2 regions of the Metabacillus elymi genome follow, and region 2 is predicted to be linked to the other one. Evidence: a T-box and tRNA genes for the amino acid it is inferred to sense, from the RefSeq annotation. Region 2 holds a T-box; the other holds one or more tRNA genes.
The links. The T-box of region 2 lies ahead of thrS (threonine--tRNA ligase). A T-box ahead of a tRNA ligase gene usually reads a tRNA of that ligase, here a tRNA-Thr.

Region 1: it has a tRNA-Thr gene. The T-box ahead of thrS (threonine--tRNA ligase) is inferred to sense a tRNA for this amino acid. The anticodon was not compared.

The regions. Positions count from the first base shown of each region.
Region 1 is NZ_CP055263.1:601,258-617,209, reverse strand. It holds rRNA gene HUW50_RS03095 (23S ribosomal RNA) at 1-2,196, shown strand, start outside; rRNA gene rrf (5S ribosomal RNA) at 2,322-2,437, shown strand; tRNA gene HUW50_RS03085 (tRNA-Val) at 2,467-2,542, shown strand; tRNA gene HUW50_RS03080 (tRNA-Thr) at 2,558-2,633, shown strand; tRNA gene HUW50_RS03075 (tRNA-Lys) at 2,805-2,880, shown strand; tRNA gene HUW50_RS03070 (tRNA-Leu) at 2,893-2,975, shown strand; tRNA gene HUW50_RS03065 (tRNA-Gly) at 2,989-3,060, shown strand; tRNA gene HUW50_RS03060 (tRNA-Leu) at 3,071-3,159, shown strand; tRNA gene HUW50_RS03055 (tRNA-Arg) at 3,170-3,246, shown strand; tRNA gene HUW50_RS03050 (tRNA-Pro) at 3,252-3,328, shown strand; tRNA gene HUW50_RS03045 (tRNA-Ala) at 3,345-3,420, shown strand; tRNA gene HUW50_RS03040 (tRNA-Met) at 3,448-3,524, shown strand; tRNA gene HUW50_RS03035 (tRNA-Ile) at 3,529-3,605, shown strand; tRNA gene HUW50_RS03030 (tRNA-Ser) at 3,621-3,713, shown strand; tRNA gene HUW50_RS03025 (tRNA-Met) at 3,742-3,818, shown strand; tRNA gene HUW50_RS03020 (tRNA-Asp) at 3,892-3,968, shown strand; tRNA gene HUW50_RS03015 (tRNA-Phe) at 4,126-4,201, shown strand; tRNA gene HUW50_RS03010 (tRNA-His) at 4,229-4,304, shown strand; tRNA gene HUW50_RS03005 (tRNA-Gly) at 4,315-4,388, shown strand; tRNA gene HUW50_RS03000 (tRNA-Ile) at 4,400-4,476, shown strand; tRNA gene HUW50_RS02995 (tRNA-Asn) at 4,491-4,565, shown strand; tRNA gene HUW50_RS02990 (tRNA-Ser) at 4,573-4,663, shown strand; tRNA gene HUW50_RS02985 (tRNA-Glu) at 4,683-4,754, shown strand; gene glgB (1,4-alpha-glucan branching enzyme) at 5,480-7,441, shown strand; gene HUW50_RS02975 (glucose-1-phosphate adenylyltransferase) at 7,398-8,564, shown strand; gene glgD (glucose-1-phosphate adenylyltransferase subunit GlgD) at 8,758-9,774, shown strand; gene glgA (glycogen synthase GlgA) at 9,771-11,231, shown strand; gene HUW50_RS02960 (glycogen/starch/alpha-glucan phosphorylase) at 11,206-13,611, shown strand; gene HUW50_RS02955 (TIGR00266 family protein) at 13,827-14,618, opposite strand; gene HUW50_RS02950 (bile acid:sodium symporter family protein) at 14,813-15,784, opposite strand.
Region 2 is NZ_CP055263.1:4,635,000-4,650,951, forward strand. It holds gene pelA (pectate lyase) at 1-2,194, opposite strand, end outside; gene HUW50_RS21290 (rhamnogalacturonan acetylesterase) at 2,828-4,489, opposite strand; gene HUW50_RS21295 (AraC family transcriptional regulator) at 5,368-6,303, opposite strand; gene HUW50_RS21300 (carbohydrate ABC transporter permease) at 6,410-7,246, opposite strand; gene HUW50_RS21305 (carbohydrate ABC transporter permease) at 7,248-8,195, opposite strand; gene HUW50_RS21310 (ABC transporter substrate-binding protein) at 8,343-9,650, opposite strand; gene HUW50_RS21315 (cold-shock protein) at 10,562-10,762, opposite strand; gene thrS (threonine--tRNA ligase) at 10,969-12,891, opposite strand; T-box leader at 12,947-13,178, opposite strand; T-box leader at 13,220-13,448, opposite strand; gene HUW50_RS21325 (nucleotide excision repair endonuclease) at 13,574-13,948, opposite strand; gene HUW50_RS21330 (VOC family protein) at 14,411-14,818, opposite strand; gene HUW50_RS21335 (aldo/keto reductase family protein) at 14,862-15,806, opposite strand.

The sequences.
Region 1 (15,952 bases), 1.7 Mb from region 2:
CCCATGTCCAGGGTGAAGTTCAGGTAACACTGAATGGAGGCCCGAACCCACGCACGTTGAAAAGTGCGGGGATGAGGTGTGGGTAGCGGAGAAATTCCAATCGAACCTGGAGATAGCTGGTTCTCTCCGAAATAGCTTTAGGGCTAGCCTTGAATTTAGAGTCTTGGAGGTAGAGCACTGATTGGACTAGGGGCCCCCAACGGGTTACCGAATTCAGTCAAACTCCGAATGCCAAAGACTTATATTCAGGAGTCAGACTGCGAGTGATAAGATCCGTAGTCAAGAGGGAAACAGCCCAGACCACCAGCTAAGGTCCCAAAGTATACGTTAAGTGGAAAAGGATGTGGAGTTGCTTAGACAACCAGGATGTTGGCTTAGAAGCAGCCACCATTTAAAGAGTGCGTAATAGCTCACTGGTCGAGTGACTCTGCGCCGAAAATGTACCGGGGCTAAACGTATCACCGAAGCTGTGGACTGTTCTTTTAGAACAGTGGTAGGAGAGCGTTCTAAGGGCTGTGAAGCTAGACCGTAAGGACTAGTGGAGCGCTTAGAAGTGAGAATGCCGGTATGAGTAGCGAAAGAGGGGTGAGAATCCCCTCCACCGAATGCCTAAGGTTTCCTGAGGAAGGCTCGTCCGCTCAGGGTAAGTCGGGACCTAAGCCGAGGCCGAAAGGCGTAGGCGATGGACAACAGGTTGAAATTCCTGTACCACCTCCTCACCATTTGAGCAATGGGGGGACGCAGAAGGATAGGGTAAGCGCGCTGTTGGATATGCGCGTCCAAGCAGTTAGGCTGACAACGAGGCAAATCCCGTTGTCACATAAGGCTGAGCTGTGATGGCGAGGGAACTATAGTACCGAAGTTCCTGATTCCACACTGCCAAGAAAAGCCTCTAGCGAGGTGAGAGGTGCCCGTACCGCAAACCGACACAGGTAGGCGAGGAGAGAATCCTAAGGTGAGCGAGAGAACTCTCGTTAAGGAACTCGGCAAAATGACCCCGTAACTTCGGGAGAAGGGGTGCTTTTTAGGGTGAATAGCCCGGAAAAGCCGCAGTGAATAGGCCCAGGCGACTGTTTAGCAAAAACACAGGTCTCTGCGAAGCCGCAAGGCGAAGTATAGGGGCTGACGCCTGCCCGGTGCTGGAAGGTTAAGGGGAGAGGTTAGCGTAAGCGAAGCTTTGAACCGAAGCCCCAGTAAACGGCGGCCGTAACTATAACGGTCCTAAGGTAGCGAAATTCCTTGTCGGGTAAGTTCCGACCCGCACGAAAGGCGTAACGATCTGGGCACTGTCTCAACGAGAGACTCGGTGAAATTATAGTACCTGTGAAGATGCAGGTTACCCGCGACAGGACGGAAAGACCCCGTGGAGCTTTACTGTAGCCTGATATTGAATTTTGGTACAGCTTGTACAGGATAGGTAGGAGCCTGAGAAGCCGGAGCGCTAGCTTCGGTGGAGGCGTCGGTGGGATACTACCCTGGCTGTATTGAAATTCTAACCCACAGCCCTTATCGGGCTGGGAGACAGTGTCAGGTGGGCAGTTTGACTGGGGCGGTCGCCTCCTAAAATGTAACGGAGGCGCCCAAAGGTTCCCTCAGAATGGTTGGAAATCATTCGTAGAGTGTAAAGGCACAAGGGAGCTTGACTGCGAGACCTACAAGTCGAGCAGGGACGAAAGTCGGGCTTAGTGATCCGGTGGTTCCGCATGGAAGGGCCATCGCTCAACGGATAAAAGCTACCCCGGGGATAACAGGCTTATCTCCCCCAAGAGTCCACATCGACGGGGAGGTTTGGCACCTCGATGTCGGCTCATCGCATCCTGGGGCTGTAGTCGGTCCCAAGGGTTGGGCTGTTCGCCCATTAAAGCGGTACGCGAGCTGGGTTCAGAACGTCGTGAGACAGTTCGGTCCCTATCCGTCGTGGGCGTAGGAAATTTGAGAGGAGCTGTCCTTAGTACGAGAGGACCGGGATGGACGCACCGCTGGTGTACCAGTTGTCTTGCCAAAGGCATAGCTGGGTAGCTATGTGCGGAAGGGATAAGTGCTGAAAGCATCTAAGCATGAAGCCCCCCTCAAGATGAGATTTCCCATAGCGTAAGCTAGTAAGATCCCTGAAAGATGATCAGGTTGATAGGTCTGAGGTGGAAGCACGGTGACGTGTGGAGCTGACAGATACTAATCGATCGAGGACTTAACCTAATAAAAGCGTTAAATGAAGTGAATTGAATTGTGTATCGTTATCTAGTTTTGAAGGAATATATTTTTTTTGTAAAAAACACTTGAAATATTCTTTCAAAATAGTATAATAATTCTTGTCGTAATTGTCTGGTGGCGATAGCGAAGAGGTCACACCCGTTCCCATGCCGAACACGGAAGTTAAGCTCTTCAGCGCCGATGGTAGTTGGGGGTTTCCCCCTGTGAGAGTAGGACGTTGCCAGGCTGTTTCAAGAATTATATTGATCTTACAACGGAGGATTAGCTCAGCTGGGAGAGCATCTGCCTTACAAGCAGAGGGTCGGCGGTTCGATCCCGTCATCCTCCACCATTATAAACTTATTGTGCCGGTGTAGCTCAACTGGTAGAGCAACTGACTTGTAATCAGTAGGTTGGGGGTTCAAGTCCTCTTGCCGGCACCACTTAATACTACTCATTGAAAAATGAGCCATTATCTCAGTTGGTAGAGCACGATCGAATAAGCATCGAAGCGATACATCAGCGCACATATTGAGCTGCTACTTGTTTAAGCTTTCTGAAATATGGGCGTCATTACAAGAGCAAAACAACATTATACTACTCATTGAAAAAATGAGCCATTAGCTCAGTTGGTAGAGCATCTGACTTTTAATCAGAGGGTCGAAGGTTCGAGTCCTTCATGGCTCACCATTTACACACCTTGCGGGTGTGGCGGAATTGGCAGACGCGCTAGACTTAGGATCTAGTGTCCTTGTGACGTGGGGGTTCAAGTCCCTTCACCCGCATCAATTAAATATTGCGGAAGTAGTTCAGTGGTAGAACACCACCTTGCCAAGGTGGGGGTCGCGGGTTCGAATCCCGTCTTCCGCTCTTAGTAAGTGCCGGGGTGGCGGAACTGGCAGACGCACAGGACTTAAAATCCTGCGGTAGGTGACTACCGTACCGGTTCGATTCCGGTCCTCGGCACCACTTACATTATGCGCCCGTAGCTCAATTGGATAGAGCGTTTGACTACGGATCAAAAGGTTAGGGGTTCGACTCCTCTCGGGCGCGCCATATATCGGGAAGTAGCTCAGCTTGGTAGAGCACTTGGTTTGGGACCAAGGGGTCGCAGGTTCGAATCCTGTCTTCCCGACCATACTAAAACTTTCTTTGGGGCCTTAGCTCAGCTGGGAGAGCGCCTGCTTTGCACGCAGGAGGTCAGCGGTTCGATCCCGCTAGGCTCCACCATTTAGTTAAATAATAAATTTCCATTTTGGCGGTGTAGCTCAGCTGGCTAGAGCGTACGGTTCATACCCGTGAGGTCGTGGGTTCGACTCCCTCCGCCGCTACCAATTTGGACCTTTAGCTCAGCTGGTTAGAGCAGACGGCTCATAACCGTCCGGTCGTAGGTTCGAGTCCTACAAGGTCCACCATTTTCCATCATACACGGAGGAATACCCAAGTCCGGCTGAAGGGATCGGTCTTGAAAACCGACAGGGGCGTCAAAACCCGCGGGGGTTCGAATCCCCCTTCCTCCTCCATATTTTTTAAATTTTATATTTCTATTATCGCGGGGTGGAGCAGTCTGGTAGCTCGTCGGGCTCATAACCCGAAGGTCGCAGGTTCAAATCCTGTCCCCGCAACCAATTTCAGTTGACGATACTACGTTGCTCTTACTTCTTAGCGAGGAAACATAGGAGTGCTTTAGTGCAACCAAATGGTCCGGTAGTTCAGTTGGTTAGAATGCCTGCCTGTCACGCAGGAGGTCGCGGGTTCGAGTCCCGTCCGGACCGCCATTTTTAAAAAATCCCTTGTCTCAAGGAAAAGGGTTTCAATAAGCGAGAAGGTCGAGGAAGCGACTGAGCGAACACCGGAGCGTATGTAAATACGTGAGGATGTGAGTGATGGAGCTGACGAAGAGATTCGAAGCTTAGTGGAAGCCGTAAACTATATGGCTCGGTAGCTCAGTTGGTAGAGCAATGGACTGAAAATCCATGTGTCGGCGGTTCGATTCCGTCCCGAGCCACCATTTTTAAGATTAGACTTAGCTCATGTGGCGATTGTGGCGAAGTGGTTAACGCACCTGATTGTGGTTCAGGCATTCGTGGGTTCGATTCCCATCAGTCGCCCCATTTATATCTTGCGGGTGTAGTTTAGTGGTAAAACCTCAGCCTTCCAAGCTGATGATGAGGGTTCGATTCCCTTCACCCGCTCCAAAATTTAAAATGGGCCTATAGCTCAGCTGGTTAGAGCGCACGCCTGATAAGCGTGAGGTCGATGGTTCGAGTCCATTTAGGCCCACCATTTCATATTTTTATTCCGCAGTAGCTCAGTGGTAGAGCTATCGGCTGTTAACCGATCGGTCGTAGGTTCGAGTCCTACCTGCGGAGCCATATATATGGGGAAGTACTCAAGTGGCTGAAGAGGCGCCCCTGCTAAGGGTGTAGGTCGCGCGAGCGGCGCGAGGGTTCAAATCCCTCCTTCTCCGCCAGTTTATAAATATAGTTTAAGGCCCGTTGGTCAAGCGGTTAAGACACCGCCCTTTCACGGCGGTAACACGGGTTCGAATCCCGTACGGGTCATCAACAAAAAAACACTGCAAATTCGCAGTGTTTTTTTTGTTGGGATTTTTTTAAAACCGCTCCAAAAAGATCTTATTCCAAGTAGAGTGTAAAAAACCTTTGCTTTGTATTTTCTATTCTATTAGGTAGTGGTTTAAGCTTGATCAAATTAGGGTATGAATAAAAGAAACAAGCTTAAATGTTGACTTATCATTTGATAAACTATTATATTCAATTGTAGGTGCTCTATAAAAATTAAATCTACTTTTCTATGTAAATAAAATAGGGTCTGAAACGGAAAATTCATCTACTTTTTCGTATGCAAAAATTTGAATGATACGCACTTTCTTGATTTGTTTATTTCAATCTTAAGATTAAGCTTGCTTCAAAGTAACCCATCTACAATTAATTCGAAATTCCTTCTTTTTTTTCTTCAAAGAACTTTCAACAAAAACCAACAAAAAGTCGAATAAAATATTTTTCTGATATAATGTTCGGTATCTCAGCTTGTCCACAATTCTACTAATTTGAACGCTTTTCTTACCTTAAATTAAATTATTCCGATTTCATCAAACATACTTCATACTACTAGTGTTTTAGAGTCTTTTTCGCCGATTTATTAAAATTCCCTTTATTTTTTTCTATATTTTAAAAGTATAACATTTAAATATTAATTTCATTTCAATGTAGGTTTATGTCGGAAAAAAGAAGCGTTTACATAAAAGGGATCTACGAGTAAGTATTGAATGTTTAGCATAGAGATAATAAGAGAAAGGGTGACCTATGTGACTCTCATTTGTCCAACAGACTATGATATTCATTTATTTCATGAAGGACAGTCATTTGAAAGCTATGGGTTTTTAGGAGCTCATATACAGGAGCAAGATGGATTAATTGGTACAAATTTCTGTGTATGGGCACCAAAAGCAAAAGGAGTTAATGTTGTTGGTGATTTTAATGGTTGGTTTGGTCAAAATCATCAAATGGAGAAGATCAATGAGGAGGGGATTTGGAACATATTTATTCCTCATTTAGTAGCTGGAGAGATATACAAGTATGAAATCATTACAGCTTCTGGAGAGACTTTATTGAAAGCAGATCCATATGCCTTCTTTTCAGAGGTAAGGCCGAACACTGCATCCATTGTTCATGATTTATCAGGGTATGTGTGGAACGATCAAAAGTGGAAGAGAAAAAAGCGACAGAGACCACCATATGATCGACCAATGTCTATTTATGAAGTGCATTTAGGAACTTGGAAAGTAAAAGATGATGAAGAGTTGTATAGCTACAAGGAATTAGCAGAAGAACTAATACCTTATGTATTAGATCATGGTTTTACCCATATTGAATTACTTCCTATTATTGAACATCCATATGACCGTTCTTGGGGATATCAAGGAACGGGTTATTTTTCTGCTACAAGTCGTTTTGGTAAACCACAAGATCTAATGGAATTTATTGATACATGCCATCAAGAAAATATCGGTGTCATTATTGATTGGGTTCCAGGTCATTTTTGTAAGGATGAACATGGGCTATATATGTTTGATGGTCAACCAACTTACGAATACAAAAATTATAATGATCGTGAAAATTTGGATTGGGGAACAGCGAACTTCGATTTAGGTAAACCTGAGGTTCAAAGCTTTTTGATTTCAAATGCGATCTTTTGGATTGAGCATTTCCATGTAGATGGTTTCCGTGTTGATGCGGTTGCAAATATGCTTTACTGGCCAAATTCTAATGAGCTAGTAGAGAACCCATTTGCAGCAAGCTTTTTAAGAAAACTGAATGAAGCTGTCTTTGCAAAAGATCCAGATATCTTAATGATTGCTGAAGATTCAACTGATTGGCCAATGGTAACTGCTCCTACCTCGTCAGGTGGTCTAGGCTTTAACTACAAATGGAATATGGGTTGGATGAATGACATTCTTACCTATATGGAGGCTTCTCCAGAACATAGGAATGAACTCCACCATAAAGTAACATTCTCCCTATTATATGCTTTTTCAGAAAACTTCATTTTACCGTTTTCTCATGATGAGGTTGTGCATGGGAAAAAATCACTGTTAAATAAAATGCCAGGTGATTATTGGCAGAAGTTTGCTCAATTAAGGCTGCTTTATGGATATATGATTGCACACCCTGGAAAGAAACTACTTTTTATGGGTGGTGAGTTTGGCCAGTTTGATGAATGGAAGGATTTAGAACAGCTTGATTGGTTTTTAGAAGATTATGAGATGCATAATAAAATGCGTGTCTTTTTTAAAGAATTGCAACAAGTCTATCAAAAGCAAAAGCCATTGTATGAATTAGATCATGCAGAAGAAGGTTTTGAATGGATAGATGTTAACAACAGGGATCAAAGTATTTTCTCTTTTATACGTAAAAGTCAAAAAGAAAATGATCTTTTAGTAGTAATTTGTAATTTTAAACCAATTGTTTATCACGACTACAAAGTTGGGGTTCCAATCGATACAGAATATGTAGAGATTTTAAATAGTGATGCAGGTGAATATGGTGGATCAGATCAACTGAATAAAAAGAATTTGAAGGCATTAGAGGGTGAATATCATGGCAGACCATATCACCTTTCGATGACGATCCCACCATATGGAGTTGTTATTTTACGAACAGTTAAAAAAAGAGGGGAGAATAAAAATGGGAAGAAAAAAGTGCGTCGCAATGTTATTAGCAGGGGGTAAGGGTAGCAGATTAAGCTCCCTTACAAAAAATCTAGCGAAACCTGCTGTTCCCTTTGGGGGCAAATATCGAATCATTGATTTTACATTAAGTAATTGTACGAATTCTAGTATAGATACAGTAGGGGTACTTACACAGTATCAACCTCTTGTCTTAAACTCATATATTGGTATAGGCAGTGTATGGGACTTAGATCGTAAAAATGGCGGCGTAACAGTTCTTCCTCCTTATACAGAATCTTCTGAGATGAAATGGTATAAAGGGACAGCAAGTGCAATCTATCAAAATATTAATTACATCAAGCAATATGATCCTGAATATGTACTAATCTTATCAGGAGATCATATTTACAAAATGGATTATTCGAAGATGCTAGATTACCATATTGAAAAAAATGCTGATGCATCTATTTCAGTTATTGAAGTGCCTTGGGATGAAGCAAGTCGTTTTGGCATTATGAATACAAATGAACAGATGCAAGTTGTCGAATTTGATGAAAAACCTGCTAAACCGAAAAATAATTTAGCTTCTATGGGTATCTATATTTTTAAATGGTCAATATTGAAAGAATATCTTGAAATGGATGAGAGAAATCCATATTCAAGTCATGACTTTGGAAAAGATATTATTCCTTTATTACTAGATGAAAAACGCAATGTTGTAGCATATCCGTTCCAGGGATATTGGAAGGATGTAGGTACGGTTAAAAGTCTTTGGGAAGCGAATATGGATCTTTTAAACGATGAATCAAAACTGAATTTATTTGATCGTGATTGGAAGATCTATACTGTTAATTCCAATCACCCTCCTCAGTTTATCTCTGATGATGCACAAGTAACAGATTCATTTGTAAATGATGGCTGTGTCATTTTGGGCAATGTGAATCATTCTGTATTATTTCAAGGTGTAACAGTTGGAAAGAATACGGTTATTAAAAATTCTGTCTTAATGCCAGATGCTGTAATTGGTGAAAATGTTTATATAGAGAATGCAATTATCCCTAGTGGAATTGAAATTCCAAATGGTACAGTTATTTGCCCTGATGCAAATTCAGAGGAAATTCTCCTTGTAACAGAAGAGATTATTGAAGAACTTAACACACTTGTAGATAGCAAAAATATTTAATATAGAATTATTTAGGATCAGAGTTTCGAAGTTATAAAATTACTAACATAGTATGGAACAAGGTTGGTTGGGGTATTAGCTTGTCTTACCAATAGGGATACTGGATAAAATCAATAGGATCCTAAATGTGTAAGCTTGTTTGCTTGCTCCGGCCTCTTTTCCTAAAAAGGGGAGAATGGAATTGAATCAGAAAATGCTTGGTGTTATTGATGCAACAGCCTATAAACCGGAAATTGAAGATTTAACGGTACATCGTTCATTAGCAGCGGTTCCTTTTGCTAGTCGTTATCGATTAATTGATTTTGTCCTTTCAAATATGGTTAATTCTGAAATTGAAAGTGTTGCGATTTTTCCTAAATACCAGTATCGTTCATTAATGGACCATATTGGCTCAGGAAAACAATGGGATCTAAACCGTAAAAAGGATGGATTATTCTTTTTTCCGTCTCCTCACTTGCATAACGAGTACGATGAGTTTGGATCATTCCGTCAGTTTTCAGATCATATCGATTACTTTTTAAGAAGCACACAAGAATATGCTGTTATTACAAATAGCTATACTGTTTGTAATATTGATTATAAAAAAGTATTGTCATATCATTTGGAAAATGGCTGCGACATTACAGAAGTAAGAAAAGATGACAAGTCATTGCAAATGTATATCATGTCTACAAAGCTTCTTATAAATCTTATTGATGATAAAGAACAGACTGGTTCTAAGACTTTAGCAGATGTGATAATTGAAAATCGAAATAATTTAACAATCTGTCATTATGAATATAAAGGCTATGCTGCAGTTATCGATTCGATTAGTAGTTATTATAAGCATAGTATGGATATGCTTAACCCAACGGTCTGGAATGAAATTTTCTTGAATAACCGTCCAATTTTAACAAAGGCAAAAGATGAGCCTCCTACGAAATATGGAAAAACTGCTCTAGTTAAAAATTCATTAATTGCAAATGGTTGTAAAATCGAGGGGCATGTAGAAAATAGTATCATTTTTAGAGGGGTCCATATTGGAAAAGATACAGTCATTAAAAATAGTGTAATTATGCAAAAGTCACAAATTGGAGATGACTGTTTATTAGACAATGTAATCGCGGATAAAGATGTCAAGGTAGAAAAAGCGGCTGTAATTAAAGGGGCTGCATTATTACCATATATATTAAGAAAAAGAACGATTCAAGGAGCGTTGATGAACTCGTGAAAGTCTTATTTGCAGTTTCAGAATGTGTACCATTTGTGAAATCAGGTGGGTTAGCCGATGTAGCAGGTGCCTTACCAAAGGAATTAAAGAAACTTGGAATGGATGTTCGTGTTATTCTGCCTAAATATAGTTTAATAGCAGAAAAGTTTAGAGATAAAATGGAAAAAATAGAGGAGATTACCGTGCCTGTAGGTTGGAGGCAGCAATTTTGTGGAATCGAATCTTTAGAATATGATGGGATCACATACTACTTTCTTGATAATGAGTACTATTTTTATCGAGACTCACTTTACGGACATTATGATGATGCAGAAAGATTCTCTTTTTTCTGCAGAGGGGTTCTAGATTCATTGGAAGCAATTGACTTTCAACCTGATCTTATTCACTCACATGATTGGCATACAGGAATGATTAATTTCTTGCTGAAAGAGGAATATCAACAGCAACCATTCTATAAACATATCAAGAGTGTGTTTACCATTCATAATCTACAATTCCAAGGGATTTTTCCTTTTTCTGTTTTAGAAGATCTCCTGAACATGGAAGCTGAAAAGTTCTTTGGATTGGAATTCCATGGACATGTGAGCTTTATGAAGGGTGCAATTAATTCTGCTGATACCATTACAACGGTTAGTCCTACATATATGGAAGAGATTCAAACAGCTTATTATGGAGAAAGATTAGATGGTTTATTACGATCAAGGCAGGCATCTTTAGTAGGTATCCTAAATGGGATAGATGATGAATTATATAATCCAGAAACTGATCCAGTTATAGATGAACCTTATACTGTTGACACTCTTAGCAGAAAAGCTTTGAATAAAGCTGCCTTGCAGTCATCATTTGGACTTCCAGTAGAAGATGATATTCCACTAATATCGATGGTGACAAGGTTAACAAAGCAAAAGGGCTTTGATTTAGTGAAACGAGTTCTTGATGAAGTATTAAGCAAAGATGTTCAAATGATCGTTCTTGGAACTGGTGAAAAAGAATTTGAAGATTTCTTTAAACATATGGAATGGCTTTATCCTACTAAATTTAAAGCATACATAGGATTTGATGAAAGATTAGCACATCGCATCTACGCGGGCTCTGATCTTTTCTTAATGCCTTCAAAATTTGAACCATGTGGATTAGGGCAGCTCATTGCATTAAGGTATGGTACCCTTCCGATAGTGAGAGAAACCGGTGGATTGAACGATACAGTTTTGTCTTATCAAGAGGATACAGAGGAGGGGAACGGATTTTCATTCAGAAATTTCAATGCTCATGACATGTTAAATACCATTTATCGTGCTGTGGATATGTATCAACAGAAGGATGTATGGCAGGGAATTGTAGAAAATGCCATGAAACAAGATTATAGTTGGACACAATCTGCTTTGAAATATAACCAGCTATATGCTGATTTAATGACTAGGAGTGAAGAGCATGTTCTCCAACAAGGATCGGTTTAAGGAAAGCTTTCTAAAAAGATTAGAAAGCATGTGTGGCAAAGGATTTGAAGAGTCTACAAAGCGTGATCAATATCATACTTTAGGCAATATGGTAAGGGAATATATTAGTTCGAAATGGATTGAAACCAACGAGCTATACAGGTCGGAAAATAAAAAACAAGTTTATTATTTATCAATTGAATTTTTACTTGGACGTCTGCTTGGTCAGAATTTGCTAAATCTAGGTATTAAAGAGATTGTCGAGGAAGGACTAAGTGAGCTAAATATCACATTAAGTGAAATTGAAGATTGTGAGTCTGACCCAGCTTTAGGTAATGGTGGTCTTGGACGACTTGCAGCATGCTTCTTAGATTCCCTTGCGACGTTAAACCTACCTGGACATGGATATGGAATCCGCTATAAACATGGATTGTTTGACCAAAAAATAGTGGATGGTTATCAGGTAGAGCTTCCTGAGCAATGGCTTAGACACGGTAATGTTTGGGAGGTTCGAAAACCTGACGAAGCAGTTGAGGTTTCATTTTGGGGAAGAGTTGAAACAAGTTGTGATAACAATGTTCTCTCCTTTAAACAAGTTGGTGATCAAAAGGTTTTAGCTGTTCCTTATGATATGCCTGTTGTTGGTTTTCATGTCAATACAGTTAATACGCTAAGACTATGGAATGCTGAACCATCATCCTTTGGTCCAAATCACGATATCTTGTCGTATAAGCGTGAAACTGAAGCGATCACTGACTTTTTATATCCTGATGATACACATGATGAAGGGAAAATATTAAGATTAAAACAGCAATATTTTCTTGTTTCTTCAAGTATTCAAAGCATTTTAGCTTCCTATAAAAAGGAAAACTCAAATGTGAGAGAGCTCCATCATTCTGTTGCGATCCACATTAATGATACACACCCAGCTTTAGCTATTCCTGAATTGATGAGGATCTTAATGGATGTTGAAGGATTAACATGGGATGAAGCATGGGAAATTACAAGTCATACAGTATCTTATACAAATCATACCATTCTATCTGAAGCGTTAGAAAAGTGGCCAATTTATTTATTTAAACCACTTTTACCAAGAATTTATATGATTATTGAGGAGATCAACGAGCGCTTCTGTGCAGAGCTTTGGGATCGTTATCCAGGAGAGTGGCAACGTATAGAACATATGGCCATTATTGCACATGGATTAGTGAAAATGGCTCACCTCTCTATCGTTGGAAGCTGTAGCATTAATGGAGTTGCAAAAATTCATTCAGATATATTGAAAAACCGCGAAATGAAGCCATTTTATGAGTTATACCCTTGGAAATTTAATAACAAAACGAATGGCATTACTCATCGCAGGTGGTTATTAAAAGCAAATCCAGAGCTAACAGCAATAATAAAAGATGTTATTGGTGATGAATGGATAAAGCAACCAGAAAAGTTGATAGATTTAAAAAGACATATTTATCATCCTGCTTTAAAAGAGAGTTTTGCAGCTGTTAAGAGGAAAAGAAAAGAGATTCTTGCAAAAAAGATAGCTGAAAAGAATGGGATTATCGTAGATATTGATTCAATTTTTGACGTTCAAGTTAAGAGATTACATGCATATAAACGGCAATTATTAAATGTTTTACACATTTTGTATTTATATAATCGCATAAAAGAGGACGCGAATTATACGATCACACCTCGTACATTTATTTTTGGTGCCAAAGCGTCACCAACGTATTATTATGCAAAAAAAGTGATCAAATTAATTCACTCTTTAGCAGATAAAGTTAATAACGATCCAAGAGTCTCGAAGGTTATTAAAGTAGTCTTCATGGAAAATTATCGTGTTTCACTTGCCGAAGATATTTTTCCGGCTGCAGATGTGAGTGAGCAAATTTCAACGGCAAGCAAAGAGGCATCTGGAACAGGGAACATGAAGTTTATGATGAATGGAGCTCTAACGGTAGGAACTTTAGATGGAGCAAACATTGAAATCATGGAGGAAGTTGGACGTGATAATATCTTCACTTTTGGATTAACCGCCAGCGAGGTTCTAAAATATGAAGAAAACGGTCGTTATCGATCGATGGAATATTATCACCATGATTTAAGAATCCGCCAAGTTGTCGATCAATTAACAAATGGCTTTTTCTCAGAAGATGAAGGGGAATTCGAATCAATTAAAGATTCACTATTAGTTCAAAACGATCAGTACTTCGTTTTACGTGATTTTGCTTCATATATAGAAGTGCAAGAAAAAGTTGGAGTTGCCTATCAAAATACTGATAAATGGCTTGAACAAGCCTTAATCAATATTTCACACTCAGGCTTCTTTTCGAGTGATAGAACCATCCAACAATATGCCGATGATATATGGGAAATTGGACCTGTTGCTTTAAAAATGTAAAGAAAAAAATGGTGTGCCCACGATTGGGGTGCACCATTTTTGGTTCGTTTTAGGAAATGAAAAAGTTCTTGTATAGTAAATATGCGCTTTGACATCCAGCGCCTATCCCCTCTTAGGTCTACAGCCACTCATAAATTGAAGGTAAAAACACACCTTCTATTCATGAGTGGCTTATTTGCCTGAGGCTAGTCAAGGAGATTGCGCATTAGTTTTAATCAATCACCATCTAATAATCTACCTAAGCCACCAAGTAAGCTTCCTTCTCCACGACCTTCTCCGCCAGAGGATGGTGCACTAGCTATAACACGATCTGCCAAACGGCTAAATGGAAGTGTTTGGATCCATACAGTACCTGGTCCTTGAACAGTTGCAAAGAATAAACCCTCGCCACCGAAGAATGCTGTTTTTACTTTACCAACAAATTCAATATTATAATCTACATCTTTTGTTAAAGCGACAAGACATCCAGTATCAATGCGAAGCTTTTCTCCAGGCTGCAAATCTCTTCTAATAATTGTCCCACCAGCATGTAAAAATGCTAACCCGTCACCTTCAAGTTTTTGCATAATAAAGCCTTCGCCACCGAAAAATCCAGTCCCTAGTTTCCTCTGGAAGTCAATTCCAATCGAAACACCTTTAGCTGCACATAGGAAGGAATCCTTCTGACAGATTACTTTGCCTCCAAGTTCACTTAAGTCAACTGGTATGATTTTACCTGGATATGGAGCAGCAAAGGATACACGTTTCTTACCTGATCCTTTATTTGTGAATACGGTCATGAATAAGCTTTCACCAGTTATCACACGCTTGCCCGCGCCGACAAGTTTACCTAGAAAGCCCTTTTGGTTATTATCTCCGTCACCGAAGATTGTTTCCATATCAATGCCATCTTCCATCATCATCATACCACCAGCTTCAGCAACAACACTCTCTTTTGGATCTAATTCGATTTCAACACACTGCATATCGTCACCATGCAGTAAATAATCAATTTCATGTGCGTTCAACAGGATCCCCCCAATATGTAAATAACAGTTCAAAAGTAACTGTAACAGTTTCTATTTTACAGGTTTTTTACATTTCATAGAAGTCTCTTTTGGTTTCTTTAACGAATGTTTTTACCTTCAATCGCTAGTAAATTGCGAAATACAATATAGAAATCTATTTAAAACAAAAGAGAGCATCAAAGCTCTCTTTTATTTTAACCTTTATGAGATTTGTCACTAGCGTTGTCAGTACTAGTTTGAGAACCAGCCTTTTTCCCCCACCATGTAGCAAGAAGCGGCCCGGAAATATTATGCCAAACACTGAAGATTGCACTTGGTACTGCCGACAATGGGGAAAAATGGGCAACAGCTAAAGCTGCACCTAAACCCGAGTTCTGCATTCCTACCTCAATCGAGATTGCTTTTTGATCTGCAAAATTCAGCTTTAACAATTTCGCTAAAACGTACCCTAAAAGAAGTCCTAAAACATTGTGTAAAACAACAATTGAAAAAATTAAAAGTCCAGTTTCAGCAATTTTACCTGAATTAACAGCAACAACAGCTGCAGCCACTGCTACAATCCCCACAACTGAAATTAGTGGTAATACAGCAACACTTTTTTCAACCTGTTTACGGAATAATAATTTGACAACAATTCCTAAAATAATTGGTACTAACACAATCTGCACGATTGATAAAAATAACGAACCAGCAGAAACCGGTAACCATTTACTTGCGAACAACAATGTAAGTGCAGGTGTTAAAATTGGAGCTAATAAGGTCGAAACAGAAGTAACAGCAACAGACAATGCTGTGTTACCTTTCGCTAAAAATGTCATAACGTTTGAAGCAGTACCACCTGGGCAACAACCTACCAAAATGACACCTACAGCTACTTCTGGTTCTAATTGAAATAACGTAGCAAGACCAAATGCCAACAATGGCATGATCGTATATTGTGCTAACACTCCAACAATAACACTTTTTGGTGCTTGAAACACTGCTTTAAAATCCTGCAAAGATAAAGTTAAACCCATACCAAACATAATAATGCCTAATAAAAGTGCAATATGAGGGGCAATCCACGTAAAGCCTCCTGGGATAAAAAACGCTAAGATGGCAAAAACAATAACCCATACAGCAAATGTGTCGCCAGCTTTTTTACTTACCTTCTCTAAAAAATTCATGTAATCTCAACCTCCTTTGTAGAATTATATATTAGTATTCTGAAATTTCAATATTTATTTATAAAGAGGGAATTATTGCAAGTAATTTGTAAGGGGTTGTTACAGGTTTTATGAAAGGTTTGTAAAACAGAGGAGTAACGCCAATCTAGTCAGTGTCTCGTTAAATTC
Region 2 (15,952 bases):
CAATTCCACTTGGAATGGCTGGTACTCCATTCCCTGGCATACCAACTGCGCTTATAGGATTGGAATTTGTACTAGTAGTTGTTTCGTTTTTTGCAGCTACAACATAGTAATACCTCTCCCCATTTGATATTTCAGTATCAGTATAGTTCGTTTCCGTTACCCCACTTTTAATCATTTCATAGGACATTCCCTTTTCCTTACTGCGTAAGATTTGGTAGGATGTTGCCCCTTTAACTGATGCCCAATTGATTGTTACCTCTCCATGGCCATCACTTGCTGACAATCCGGTTGGAGCTTGAAGTGGAGTCACAGGTGACGCACTTACTTCTTTAGAATTCGTGCTCTCTCCTCCAATATTTTCTGCCGTTACAACATAATAATAATTCGTCCCATTTTCTAAACCAGTATCACGAAAGTTAGTTCCCTCAATATTGTCAGCAATTGTCTGATATGGTCCTTCTTTTTCTGTACTTCGTTTAATAGTATACGTTTCTTTTGGACCGGCATTATTTTCATCGATGCCAAGTGCCCATTTGACTGACTCATCAATCAACTTCCAACCGTTTTCTGTCACGAAACCTTCCTGGCCCGCAAATAAAAATGTAGCTACTTGACGTGCTGGTACAGGATCACCCTTCATATTTTTAGAACCCTTTTCATACGCAAAAATCGTTGCTTTGCTGTCATCATCTTCTGCAGTTGCAATCACGATCGCTTCATCAGAAGGTGCACCAAAATTGACTTTACCAGGTTGAGTGTAAACATCGATCATGCCACTTAGACCAGCAGCAAGTGGATGGTTACTCAATTTAATATTAAATGAGGTTTGGTTATCAAAGCTTCCAAATGCTCCAGAAGTAGATGCACTCAAACTGACATCATCTAAGACATAAGGTTCTGCATATATAACTGGTACAGGGGAATTCATGAATTTTTTCCCAATATAGCTTGAGCCTGAGGATTCTCCAATAAATACTAAATCATAAATAGGTGCATCTTCAGTTTTTACTTCGTTATCCTTTTTAAAAGAGACAGTGTATCCAAGTGATTCTAAATGATCAATCGTTTTTTCATCAGCAGTAGTCCCTGTACCCACAAATAAAATCGACTTTGTTTGACCAGATGTTTTCCAGCTCAAATCAATCTGACTATCTCTAGGGAGAACCGTTAGATCGATTGGAGGTAAAGGTGGATTTGGTATTTCAGTTGGTGTAACACTAACCTGGTTTGAAAGTTTACTTTCTCCGACTGAATTTACAGCAGAGACAACATAATAATAGGTTTTATTATTTACTAGCTTACTATCGACAAAGCGTGTCTCTGTTATGTTTGTAGCAATAACTTCATAGGGTCCGCCATTATTCGTACTTCTCTTGATATTATACGAAGAAGCACCTTTGGCAGGGATCCAATTTAGTTCAGCTACTTGATCACCGAATATTGCTGATAAGCCCTTTGGTGAATCAGTAGGTTCAACAAATACTTGTAGATTGTCCCAATACAAATCCCCAACAGATGATCCAGCCGTTTGCGCTTCAATTGCATCTAAACGATCAACCGCTTGGTAAAAGGGAATGTTACCTGTATATTTGCCATTAATATAGATGTCTGCTGAATCATTCACTACATCGACTAATAGTTTTAAGTGATACCATACATTTGATTCTAATGGAATATTATTCTCACCATCATAAGAGAGTTGTTTAAAAGCTCCATCACTCCCCTTATAACCAAGGTTTCCGCCTGAAACCTCAAGAATTATGCCTGATTTTCCATGTTCTTTATCTTCTAGTCGTAAGGGATATGAATTCCCTACTGCTTTTGGTTCCATCATAGTTAATTCAATTACAAAACTCCCAGCTTGTTGATCAAATGTTTTTGTAACAATTGTTCTAGCTCGTTTAGACGAACCACTATCATTATCAAATACTCGTAACCCTCTAGCAGAAGTGTTGCCTATAGAATCAACGGGTACATCGTCAACAAATACAGCGCTTGTTTCTTCAGTAACTCCCTCTTGTGAGGCACTATGAATATACCCAGCTGGTAAACTTCCAACTGTTTCATTCTCGAAATCATCACTAATAATAGAATTTACAGCTGGTTGATCAACTGTTGCTGCGAGGCTGACTCCACTCTGAAAAATTGGAAATAGTAGTATTAAGCATAAAAATACACACATAAATTTTTTCATTCATTTCCTCCCTTATTCATACCGTTCGACTTTTTACTTCTGATTTAATTCGTTAGCACGTCATCTATTCGTATTTATAAGTGACGAGTTTGGAATTTACCCCCTTCCTTCATCATAAAGCCTTCTGTTATATTTCCTGGCTTCTTCCTACAATACCAAGTTAAGTTATTCTCTAGCATTACGTATACAATCATGCTGTAAGAAACATACTATTTATCTCGTCAGAAAACGCTTACAAACTCTTGTCTGATATAAAGATTACTTTTTCATATAAATGATTATTGCTCATTTAATTATGTCTCGATTGTTCCTTACACTCGGATCCTTTCTAAAATGTTTGGAATTCACGAATAAGGAGCTGGGCAGATGGGCAAAGGTTGGGCACAAAACTTTTTTATGTCATTTAGAATACCTCCTGGTTACTGACTTAGCTATCACAGTAGAGTAGTAGGTTCGACAAAGGTGAGATTTCTTAGTTTTACCTTTTTGCAACATTATGTTTATATTGGGTAAAACATAAGAAGCTTCCTGTTAAAAAGGAAGCTTCTTATTTGTTGTTTGAAAAATTGTCTTTTTTGTCTTACTAAAGATTTTCCTCGCAATTATTCACTGCTAGGGTTTTTAGGCGTTCTGTTATCTGTTAAGGAGGATATAAATTTTGTACAGCAGTACTGCTGTATCTTTCTTCGTCATAACAGCCTTTGGATTTAGAAGGTTGTTCTCAGTAGGGATAAGTAAGTTTAGCTCAGCTGCAGAAGCCACTTTATTAGCAAGATTAGATGAGACTTCGTCTTTGTCTGCATAAGAATCCAGACTTCCCTCAGGTGGCGTAATGTTTTTCTTTAATGCATAAGAGTCAAGGGCTAGGCTGACAGCCATTTCACGTGTTAAAAGCTCAGGTTTTTTAACAATGCTTTCGATTCCAAGTTCTGCTGCTTGGATGCCAGTTAATTTTTCAATCATGTCAAGATAATCAACAAAGCGAACATCTTGTTCCGGTTTGAAGTTTTTACCCCCTACAGGCATAACTCCTAAAAGAACCATTTTCTCAATTTGTTCCCTTTCCCAAAGCGTTTCTGTATCTTTAAATACTTCCTTCATGACTTTATGGTAAGGAAGTGTATAATGTGATAAGTCTGGAATCTTATCATTTATTTCTTCTATAATCATCCTTGCCATCTGTTTAGCACCAGCTTCTTTAAAATGGGTGTTATCATTCAATCCTGAAGGATAATTCGGGTATTCTCCTGGTTTAAGTTGCATAAAGATTGAAGCTGTACCATCATAGCCAAGATAATTGTAATACTCCAGGCTTTTTGCGTTCAGGTCAAGCAACTGTAGGTTATTTTCAGCTGCAACTTCCTTCATAGCCTGTGTATATGTAGGAAAGCTATCAACAAAGATTCCCATTTCCTTATTAAAGGTCCGTCTATTCATCGAAGTTAGGCCAACTGGGGTTGCTCCTCGTTGGAGAGCACCTTTTATATAATAATTAGTAAGATATTCCTTATATTCATCAACGGTAACATATCGGTCGGGATAATTAACAGCTTCATCATTATGTGCAAATTGAATGAATACGTAATCTCCAGGCTTAATATCGACAAGCAAATCGTTCAAACGCCCCTCATTATATGCGACCTTTGTACTTCGCCCTCCCATTGCACGGTTTTCAACTTTGATTTCTGACTTAAAGAGACGATCAATAACTTGTCCCCAACCTGTCATTGGAGCTCGTGCAATTTCATAATTTCGTACTGTTGAGTCACTAATCAAAAAAACAGATGGATTTTCCCCAGCTGTCCGTTTCGGCAGAGGGTTGATTGAAAGCTGTGAGACACTAGCTATTTCACCCGTAATCTTAAAGTTCATCGCTTCATCAATTAAAGCGTAACGGAATAGCAGGACATTCTCACCCTCCTGTTTTACCCATGGTTTTTTAATTTCAACTCCATTGATAAAGACTTTCGTTTTCGCAGCATCAAGAGTGCTAGGTGCAACTAGAGAAATACTATAATCGTTTACTGGTAAATCTGTACGAAACAGAATCTCAGAACCGCTTATTGAACCATTATTGATTTGAATATCAGATGAGTTTTCTAATCCATAACCAATTTTCTCAGAGTAAACTGAAGCTTGATCGATTGTAATATAGTCTTCTTTTTCGCTTCCCCCAAATAAAAATTTAAAGCCAACTTCTGATGTATTCTCACCCGCAGAGATTGCGCTTACATTAAAAAGTGCAACACATAAGATAATCATTAATGTTAATAATAATTTGTATAGCCTTCCCATTTGTCATCTCCCCTATTAATATAGTTAAATATCTAACATATCATCTTGTGTCATCATTATTAATAGAATTTATCGTTGGTTGATCAACTGTTGCTGTGAATCCGACTACACTCTGAAAAATTGGAAATAGTAGTATTAAGCATAAAATACACACAAAAATTTTTTCATTCATTTCCTCCCTTATTCATCCCGTTCGACTTATTACCTCTGATTTAATTCGTTAGCACGTCATCTATTTGTATTTAAAAGTGACGAGCTTGGAATTTACCTCCTTCCTTCATCATAAAGCCCTCCTGCTATTTTCTCGGGCTTCTTTGTACAACACCAAGATAGTTTATCTCTAGCATTACGTCTACAATCATGCTGTAAGAAACATACTATTAACCTAGTTAGAAAACGCTCACAAACTCTTGTCTGATATAAAGATTACTTTTTCAGATAAATGATTATTGCTCATTCAATTAGTTGTCTCGATTGTTCCTTACACCCAGATCCTTTCTAAAATGTTTGGATTTCACGAATTAAGAGCCTAGGCAGATGGGAAAAGGATGGGCACAAAAAGTTTTTGTCCTTAGCTTTCAGCATGTTGCGGGAGGTAACCTAGGAGGCTAGACAATAATCCCTGGTAGGTATTTATAAAATACTACAAGAAAGAAACCCCTTGTCACATCTAAAGATAAGGGGTTTCTTGTGATCTATTTATTTATTGATTTTAAATCACCAGAAAGACTCGTTAGATTTTGCATCATTTCTTAAGCGTCTTATTTGCCCGAGGTTGTTCAAGGGGCTTGCGCTTTTGTTCTTTTAGACCTATGAAAAGATTTTAAATTCATAACAAAGCAGACATTCATTTGAATGTCTGTATAATGAATGTCGAATTATTTTTTTATGTAATTAGTTTGGTCATTAAAAGATAAAGTAGAAAAATCCCTTATATTGCAATATTTTTTGCGATACTCTAACGGCGTAAATCCTACTTTTTCAAGAAAATATCTGCTAAAATGGGAGCCATGCTTAAAGCCGGATTCTAATGCTACATCTAATACAGATAAATTAGGCTCTGTTTCTAGTAATCTTTTCGAGTGATTAAGACGGCAGCTCATTAAAAATTTCATGATCGTTCCACCCGTTACTTCCTTAAATATATGTGACATATAATACTTACTAACATTAAGACTTTTAGAAATATGATCTAATGATATGTCTTCTTGGTAATGCTTATCAATCCATGCCGTAATTCTTCTAACATGCAATTCTTTTTCAGTTTCCACATGTATGTGCTTATTTTGATGTGTTTGACTTAGCTCATAAATTTGAAACAAAAGCTGAATCACTAAGGTCTGCATTTTGGCTATATAAAAACGACAATTAAGTGTGGAGTCCTCACATTTATCAGCTTTAATCCCTTCACCTTGCGAAAGTTCAGATATTGCTTGAATTGATTGCTCTATTTGATTCAATAATTTCTGGTCAATATCACGGAATAAGCAATTATTGAACGTTGAGAATGGCTTTAATAACTCTCGAAATTTCAAGGTCGTGATAATTGGCTCCAATACCTCTGATGAAAAATGAACAACACTTCTTTCATACATTTCTGTCGGAAGAGGGTTTGCTCTGTGAAGGGTTAAACCGTTTAATAAAATTAAATCGTTTGGTTGTAAATGATAAACCTTGTTTTTAATTAAATAATGACAATTACCACTATGAAAAAGATAAATTTCAAACTCATTATGTGTATGGAAATCGTGCATGTCCCAATCCAATTCAGGATCACAATTCTTCCGATAAATCGAATATTTACAGATGTTCACGAGTCCACCCCTATCGATATGATATGTTTGGTGTTGAGCCTTCTTGAGTAAAGCCCTGATATGTAACATACTCAGGGCTAATAAGAACCAGCAATTCTATTTTGCTCTATTTAATCCCTGTTGTGGCAACACCTTCAACAAGATGCTTTTGAAAGAAGAGAAAAATAAGAAATGTTGGTATCAATGAAGCAATCGACATGGCAAACAAAGGCCCCCATGCTGTTACAGCTGACGGATCAGAAAACAATCTTAACCCAAGTGAAACTGTGAATAGCTTAGTATCATTTAAATAAATTAATGGTGTCATAAAATCATCCCATGTCCAGTAGAATGAGAAAATCGCAACAGTCGCTAGTGCAGGCTTTGTTAAAGGAAGAATAATATTCCAGAAAATCCCGAATGTGCTACAACCATCAATAATAGCTGCTTCATCTAATTCTCGAGGAATCCCCCTTATAAATTGAACCATTAAAAAGATAAAAAATGGCACTCCTCCTATGAATGCAGGAACAACTAACGGATAAAATGTATTTACCCAGCCTATTTTATGAAACATGATATATTGTGGAATTAGGGTAACTTGATGTGGCAGCATGATAGTTGCAAGTAGGCAAACAAATAATACACGTTTAAATTTAAAGTGGAGTCGAGCAAATCCAAAAGCGACTAATGTTGATGAAATCAGGGTCCCGATAACAACTAATACTGTGACAATACTTGAATTTAAAAAGAAGGTTCCAAATGTAATATCACCAAATCCTGCCCAGCCTAGTGCATAGTTGTCCCATTTAAATTCCGAGGGAAACAAGGATGCAGCATTTTTAAAGATATCAGATTCAGGCTTAAGCGAACTTGCTAATGTCCAAAATATCGGATAAATCATCAGTAACCCAAATCCTATTACAAAAACGTGAAAAAAAATGTCACTTTTTGTTTGCTTCATTTTATTTCCCTCCCTCTGATTCGTAATAGACCCATGCAGATGAAGATTTAAAAATTAGTGCTGTAAAAACAGCTACGATAATCAATAAAATCCATGCCATTGCGGATGCATATCCCATTTGAAAATGAGTAAATCCCTTTTCGTATAAATAAACGGCATAAAATAATGTACGATCTAGTGGTCCACCTGCTGTAATGAGAAAACTTTGTGTAAACGTCATAAAGCCACTTATCATCTGCATGACTAAATTAAAAAAGATAACTGGTGTTAACATAGGAATCGTAATCTTAAAAAACTGACTAAACTTTGAAGCACCATCAACTGCTGCTGCTTCGTATAATTCAGTTGGTATTTGTTTTAAGCCTGCTAAGAATATTAACATTGGGGAACCGAACTGCCATACAACTAAAATGATGAGCGTTGATAATGCATAATCGGGACTTGCAATCCAGTTTTGTCCTTCAATCCCAAAATAGCTTAGGATTCCATTAATAGCACCTTCTCTTCCAAAAAGCTGCTTCCACATGACAGCTACCGCAACGCTTCCACCAACAATAGATGGTATGTAGTACACCGATCGATATAAACCAACACCACGTCGAGCTTTTACAAAAAGCATAGCAACAAATAATGCAAAAGCTAGTTTAAAAGGGACAGATATAAATACAAATGTAAATGTTACCTTTAAAGACGTCCAGAAACGTGAATCATCTGTAAACATGGTGATATAATTTTGTAACCCAACCCATGATGGGCTTGATAACATGTCATAATCTGTAAAAGATAGATATAAAGATGCAATCATTGGGCCAATAATAAATCCAAGAAACCCCAATAACCAAGGAGAAATAAAAGCATATGCGATTAATTCCTTTTTCCAGCCCTTATGAAGTGCTTTACTTCGTTTTGTGACCTTTTTGTCCGTTAACACACTTGTTTCTGATTGCATTTGGCACCTCCACTGTAAAGATTATTAATTTAATAGGGTTACCCCTCTAATAATTTCTATATAAAGTCTATCTATAAGACTAAGCATATATAAAAATAATTTGAAGGGGTTTACCCTTTGGTAATGTGTAAATCTTTATTAGGAAATTTACTTATTTTTCGCTAATATTTTGTTTGCTTCAGATCGGAATGTTTTTGCCATTTCTTCTGTAGTAAATTCTCCGAAATTCAATTGTTCTGCAAGCCTTGTAAATAATGCGTCTAATTCACCTGCTCCTGATGGCTCTGGGGGATAAATTGGACTTGAATGTTGTTCTGCAAGTTCAACATAGTCAAACATTTCCCTTGCCGCATCATCTACTTGAGGTTTCAAGTTGTCACGTACTTTCGCAGCTATTGGAACTCCTCGCTCGGCCGCTAGAATCTCATTTGCTTCAAGATCGTTTGTAATAAAATCAATGAACTTTGCAGCTGCCTCTTTATGTTTTGATTCCTTTGAGACTGAGAAGAACTGTGATGGTTTTAAATACAGTCCTTCTTTCCCTTCAGGAAGTGATGGTAAAAGGGCTAGCTTTAATTCACGTCCTGCTGCACCTTGCAGAGCAACAATTTGGTTACTGTTAAACCATAATGTAGGTGCTTTTTCATGGACAATTAGCTCTTCTTCCAATCTACCTTGAACGGCAGCTGTTACATCTGGCGGTGCTGCTACACCATCCTTTAGTAATTCATCCCAATAGTTAAGGAACTCAACTAATAGCTTATCATCTTCATATCCAAGCGCTGTTCCTTCCTCGTTATACAATTCAATATCATGTTGCCTTAAATAATATTGAAAATTCCCTAAAGAGTTTTTAGCTCCTTCGACTCCATACACACCGTCACCGAATTGGTCCTTTAGTTTCTTTGCTGCCTCAGCATACTCTTCCCATGTATAACCAGGTTTAAAAGGTTCAACACCTGCTTTTTTAAACATGGCAGGGTCATATGCCATCGCTAAAGCATTCGTTCCTAAATTAACAGCGTAAAGCTTGTCGTCTACATATCCCCCTTCAATATACGCCTCACCAACATCATCAAGATTTAGAGCACCAGAGTCCACAAAAGAATTTAAATCCTCAATAAGTCCACGATCTACATATTCCATTAAATATCGGTAATCCATTTGAATCACATCAGCTAAATTCTTTCCAGCTGCAGCTGTTGCTAGTTTCTCCCAGTATCCATCCCAGCCTGTAAATTCAGGAGTTATTTTTATATTTGGATTTTTTTCCTCAAATAACTTGATTACTTTTTTTGTTTTATCATGACGATCCTGAGAACCCCACCAAGCAACACGTAAAGTGATTTCTCCATCTTCACCTTCAGCTGTTTTTTCAGAACTACATCCAGCTGCTAGTCCTAACAGTAAAACGAGAATTATCATAAATGAAATAAATTTAGAAAATGATTTCATCTTTAGAAAACCTCCCTTTTTTATTAAAACTTGTCCTTCTTCAAACTAGAGCACACCTTCATTTTGTAATTAGTTAATAAATAAGCAGTTAATTAAAGCGCTTTCAAATTTGTTGAAGTTTTTTTACAATATGTAAAAACTAGCATAATGGTTATCCTTTCTCCCCCAATCTTGTATATTTATCCTAATTATATTTAACTTCAAGATCCTCTTCTTTTCTGTTCTTGCGGAATTTATAGTGGAAAATTAACTTTAATTGCTGTCTTTTTTTCATCAACTTGCTTGCAATCCTATAATCTATCATATTAGAAGGATGTGATTCAAACAATTAACCTTTAGTACCAGTACTTTTACAGTAGGTCAAATCTAGCCTTTAATCGACATTTGATTATATTGTTATTTTTAGACAGCAATAAGTAGTAATTATTTAACTATTCGGAAAGGTTACTAGTATACAATTATTAGGAGATGTTCACTATTTAAGTCTTCTAACATACCACATTAGGAATTACTGTTTGTTCAAAAATCTGGTCTCATTAAAAAAAGGACGCCTTTTATTTAGAAAAGGCGCCAGATTATGGAACGAGTAATTTTTCGGTTGCATATTAAATTTTTCTTTAATAATTCGAGCTATTTCTTCAGCAATCAAAAGTTACATGAATCTATAATTTATAAATTTATTTAGGTATTCTAAGTGTTATGTGTTATGATTTATTTAACCATTTTAACACTTGTAGCATGTTGTCTTGAGAGGTTGACTAAAAGTTAAATGTTCATCCATAAATCTGGAAATATGTCTTTTACAGTCATATTTATTCTGATATTTAAGGGTCAAGCATTAATTAGTCAGCCTCTTTTAACGTTATTTTTAAGCAAATTAAAAAGGACTCTAATTTAGAGTCCTTTAATACTTACGCTTTGTTTACGTTAGTAGCTTGAAGTCCACGTTGACCTTGTTCTGTGTCAAAAGTCACTTTTTGGCCTTCGTCTAAAGATTTAAATCCTTCGCCTTGGATAGCTGAGAAATGTACGAATACATCTTCTCCACCTTCGATTTCGATGAAACCGAAACCTTTTTCTGCGTTAAACCATTTTACTGTACCTTGTTGCATGTTTGTTTCCTCCTGGGTGGATTTAATCCACAATTATTACTATAGTTGCTCAATTAGATATCAAAGGCGAAAGTTTTAAAAACTTATTCTTTCCTTACATACCGAACAAAAATAATTCTTCTTTATCTTAACAGATAAATTTTGGAATTGCAAATGGTATTTAACAAGTTCTACAGTAAAGTAGAACTTGTCACTGTTTTTCCTTTCTAGTTAAGACTTCTACTGACAATTATCTGTTTTAGATCATTGATAAACTCATCTAGTTTCACTTCACTCGAATCCTCTTTCCCATATTGCCTAACATTAACAGTCTGGAAATCTCGTTCCCGGTCTCCTACAACTAGAATATATGGAACCTTTTTCATTTGAGCCTCTCTCATTTTAAGCCCAAGCTTCTCATCACGTAAATCAAGTTCAACACGTATTTCTGCTTGTTTTAATTGTTGTGTAACTTTTTCTACATACTCTTTATGCGCTTCATTTGATACAGGTATTACCTTAACTTGGACTGGTGCAAGCCAAACGGGGAATGCTCCAGCAAAGTGTTCAATTAAAATACCGAGAAAACGATCGATAGAGCCAAAGACAGCCCGATGAATAACAACTGGGCGCACTTTTTTATTTTCTTCATTGATATAAGTTAAATCAAATTTTTCTGGCATTTGAAAATCGAGTTGAACTGTCGCACATTGATGACTTCGTTTGAGCGCATCTTTAATATGGATATCAATTTTTGGGCCATAAAAGGCTCCGTCACCTTCGTTAATATGAAATTCATAGTTTAATTTGTTTAAAACATTTATTAAAGAAGCTTCCGCTTTATCCCATAAAGCTTCATCACCCATATAATCATCTGGTCTTGTTGAGAGTTCGATTTCATATTTAAAACCAAATGTACTGTAAACATAATCAATTAACTTTAATACGGATGTAATTTCATCCTCAATTTGAGCAGGTGTTACAAAGATATGAGCATCGTCCTGGCAAAATGTGCGAACTCTAAGCATGCCATTTAAGGCACCACTAAATTCATGACGGTGCACCTGCCCGAACTCTGCCATCCGAATTGGAAGATCACGATAGGAATTAAGTTTATCTTTAAAAATAAGCATATGCCCAGGGCAATTCATTGGTTTTAATGCAAAACTCTGATCATCCACCTCAGAAAAGTACATATTTTCTTTATAATGATCCCAATGACCAGAGCGTTCCCATAGCCGTTGGTTCATCATAATCGGTGTACGGACTTCCTTATAATCATATGAATATTGCAGCTTCCTTAAAAACACTTCTAATTCATTTCGGATTAGCTGCCCATTTGCTAAATAAAAGGGCATACCAGGTGCTTCCTCAGAAAACATAAATAACTCTAATTCATTTCCTAATTTCCGGTGATTTCGTTTTTGTGCTTCATCAATAAAATGAAAATAATCAGCTAAAGCTTCTTTTGAAGCAAAAGCCACACCATATATACGCTGAAGCACTTTATTACTGCTGTCTCCACGCCAATATGCTCCAGATACATGTGTTAATTTAAATGCTTTAATATACCGAGTTGCTGGTAAATGTGGACCACGGCATAAATCAACAAACTCACCTTGTCGATAGACTGTTATAACGGCTCCTAGTGGAATATCCTCTAACAGTTCTAACTTTAAAGGATCATTTGCAAAAATCGCCTTAGCCTTGTCACGTGATATTTCTTCACGTTTAATTTCCAGATTTTCAGAGATGATTTTATTCATCTCTTTCTCAATCTTATCTAGGTCATTAACAGTTAGGTTATTTTCTAAATCAAGATCATAATAAAAACCATTTTCAATAACTGGACCAATTCCTAATTGTACAACATCTCCATAAAGACGTTTGATGGCTTGTGCTAATACATGTGCAGTTGTGTGTCTCATAATTTCAATACCAGTTAACGAATTAAGATCATATAACTCAATATTTGCATTCTCATTGATGCTACGCTTTAAGTCATACAATGATCCATTTACCAATCCAGCCACAGATTTCTTTTTTAAACTAGAACTAATTGACTGTGCGATTTCCTCTAAGGATATACCTTTAACATACTTTTTTTCATCTCCATTTGGAAACTTAATAATAACCTCATTTTGACTCATGATTAACCACTCCTAATATTAAATTTCAAATAAAAAAAACACACCCATCCCTCAAAAAAGGGACGAGTGTGTCTATACCCGTGGTTCCACCCAACTTTCCATCTAATTACTTACATCATGATGGCTTCGTTTAAGCTGTATCGTAGCTTTCACGGTATTGATTACTAGTATTTCACCAATACTGCTCCAAGGTGGTAAGCAATTCTATCGTATTAGGAAGTTCCCAGCCTAGCCTTCCCTCTCTGTAAACCGTTTAGAAATACTCATGTCCTTATCATTGCTTTTAGTATTTAATTAAACATAAAAAAACACACTCAAATCCCTATATAAAAGGGACGAGTGTGTTTGATCTCGTGGTTCCACCCAACTTCCCACCACTTTTGTAATAAGTGATGGCTCGTTTTGCTGTATCGTAGCAGCTACGGTATTAATTACTATTGGTTCATCAATACTGCTCAAAGGTGGTAAGTAATTCTCTTGTATTAGGAAGTTCCCAGCCTAGCCTTCCCTCTCTGTAAACCGTTAAGAAATACTCATGTCCTTATCATTGCATCGGCTAATTTTAAATTATTAATTAATATATAGAAATATTTACTAATAGTCAATACCTAAATAGAAAATTTTATGCAAGGTTGTGTCGTAGTAAAACAATATTAACATATTAGCCGCACCTAAATTAATTTTATTTATAATATACTTTATCTACATTGTATTTCGCTTGAAGTTTATTAATAATGTATGTTTCGTAAATGTCTCTCTCCATTGGATCTTCGACCACACATACATCAATTTTGAATACTTCATTTCTATGATTTTTGATAGGTGACACTGTGTCTTCTAGATGCTTTTTGACCCTCTGCCTTAGTTTTCTTGCCTTACCTACAAAAAGCAGTTCATCTTTTTTGTTATAAAATAAGATAATTCCGCCCTTATCTCTTGGAATCTCATGAAGATCAATGAAGCCCTCGATCGATTTTATGACCGGCTCATTATCATTCCGTGATTGTATTCGCTCTGTGATTGAGATGTCTGCTTTAGGAATTTCGATATTTATCATAAATTAGCACGTCCTTTTTCTTCTAATATGTAAATGGTGTTATATGTAAAAAATAAATCATTAACTTCTACTTATTATAATTTACAATAATTAGTGATTTATTTGAAAAATATTAAGATTCGATACTTCATTATATTAGAAAATCTTTTTGGTTGTCATAACCCGGTATTTTTATCATTATTGTCGAATCTTACTATAATAGAATAATTAATACTATGTGATTAAGTACTCCTAGGAAAAATCATATCATTAAAATGCATTTTTTGCTGAGTTTCATATTGTACCATATAATTTAAAACATGTCTTTTTGTTTGAGTTTTACATGTCATATATTCGAGAAGAAACTTACATTTGTTTAACTTGAAAAGATATTAGTTGGAACGAATAAAAAAAGACCTACCAATTAGGTAAGTCAAAACTTTGTTAGTATTATGAAATTACGAACCATTGTGTCAGTAGCTGTTAACAATTCATATGTGGTGAAGTTGGTTCTAATTGCATAAATTCAATTCGGTTTCCGTCTGGGTCTTTAATCCAACATTGATAATTATTGTCTTTCCCTTTCGTTGGTTCGACATCTAAGGTAAGCCCTTTCATCTTTAGGTGATTGGCTATTTCGTTAATATCGTTCACCTCTAAGCAAATATGATTAAAGCCATTTTGGTTTCTTTCCTCTTGCTGTTTAGATAATCCACCATAAAATAATTCGATAAATTGTCCAGGAGCCACTTTAATATATTCAATCCAAGGCTGATTCTCATTGTCACGGATTTCGAATGCCCTTTCAAAACCTAAAATGTCACAGTAGAATTCAAGTGATTTATCCATGTTTTCTACAGTTAATGCTAAATGTCCAATCCCTTTAATCAAGTAGTATCACCCCTTACTTCATTTAGTTTTATCGTTTTGAGCTTTAAGATAAAATCGTTTCAATTCTATTTTGTATCTCAGAAGGAAGAATGACTTCAATTGCTTTGACATTTTGTTCTACTTGACTTGGTTTACTCGCTCCGATTAAAGCGCTTGATACGTTTGGTTGTCTTAAAATCCAAGCTAATGCTAGTTCTGGTAATGTAACATCGATCTCTTTTGCAACTGCTTCTAATTGCTCAACTTTATTAAAGACATCCTCATTTAGCATCCCTTTTATAAAATTATTAATCGATTGATTTGATGCACGACTATTATCTGGGACCTGACCATTTTTGTATTTTCCAGTTAGAACGCCCTGGGCTAATGGAGAAAATACTACCTGTCCGATTCCATATTTTTCACTTACAGGAATCACTTCATTTTCAATATAGCGGTTAAACATGTTATAGATCGGCTGATTAACCACAATTCGATCTAACAGGAATTTATCAGCAGTTGCAACTGCTTCTTCAATTTGTGCTGCACTCCACTCACTTACGCCAGCATACAAAATTTTCCCTTGACGAATTAAATCATCAATTGTTTTCAGTGTTTCTTCAACAGGTGTTTCGGGGTCATAACGATGGCAATAAAAAATGTCTACATAATCTAGGTTCATTCTTTTTAAACTCGCGTGCACTTGCTCCATCACATGTTTACGAGATAAACCACGATCATTCGGCCCGTCGCCCATAGGCCAAAAAGCTTTTGTCGTAATAACATAAGATTCTCGAGGGTATTCCTTTAATGCTCCAGCGAGTACACGCTCACCTTCACCTTGCTCGTAAACGTTTGCAGAATCAAAGAAATTAATCCCTAGCTCATATGCCTTATGTATTGTCTTTTCTGCCACATTATCTTCTACTGATTTTCCATAGGTTAACCAGCTTCCTAAACTAATCTCACTTACTTTTAATCCTGTTCTACCTAGATTTCTATATTTCATATTAAAATAGCCTCCCAAATAGTTTTTTAGATTCTAGCTGTATTGTACTGGAAGTGATCAAGCATTTAAAGTACTGAAATTATTTAAAGATACTTACATTAAGGTTACTTACTAACCTATTTTAAGTAGATGATAATAATAAATAA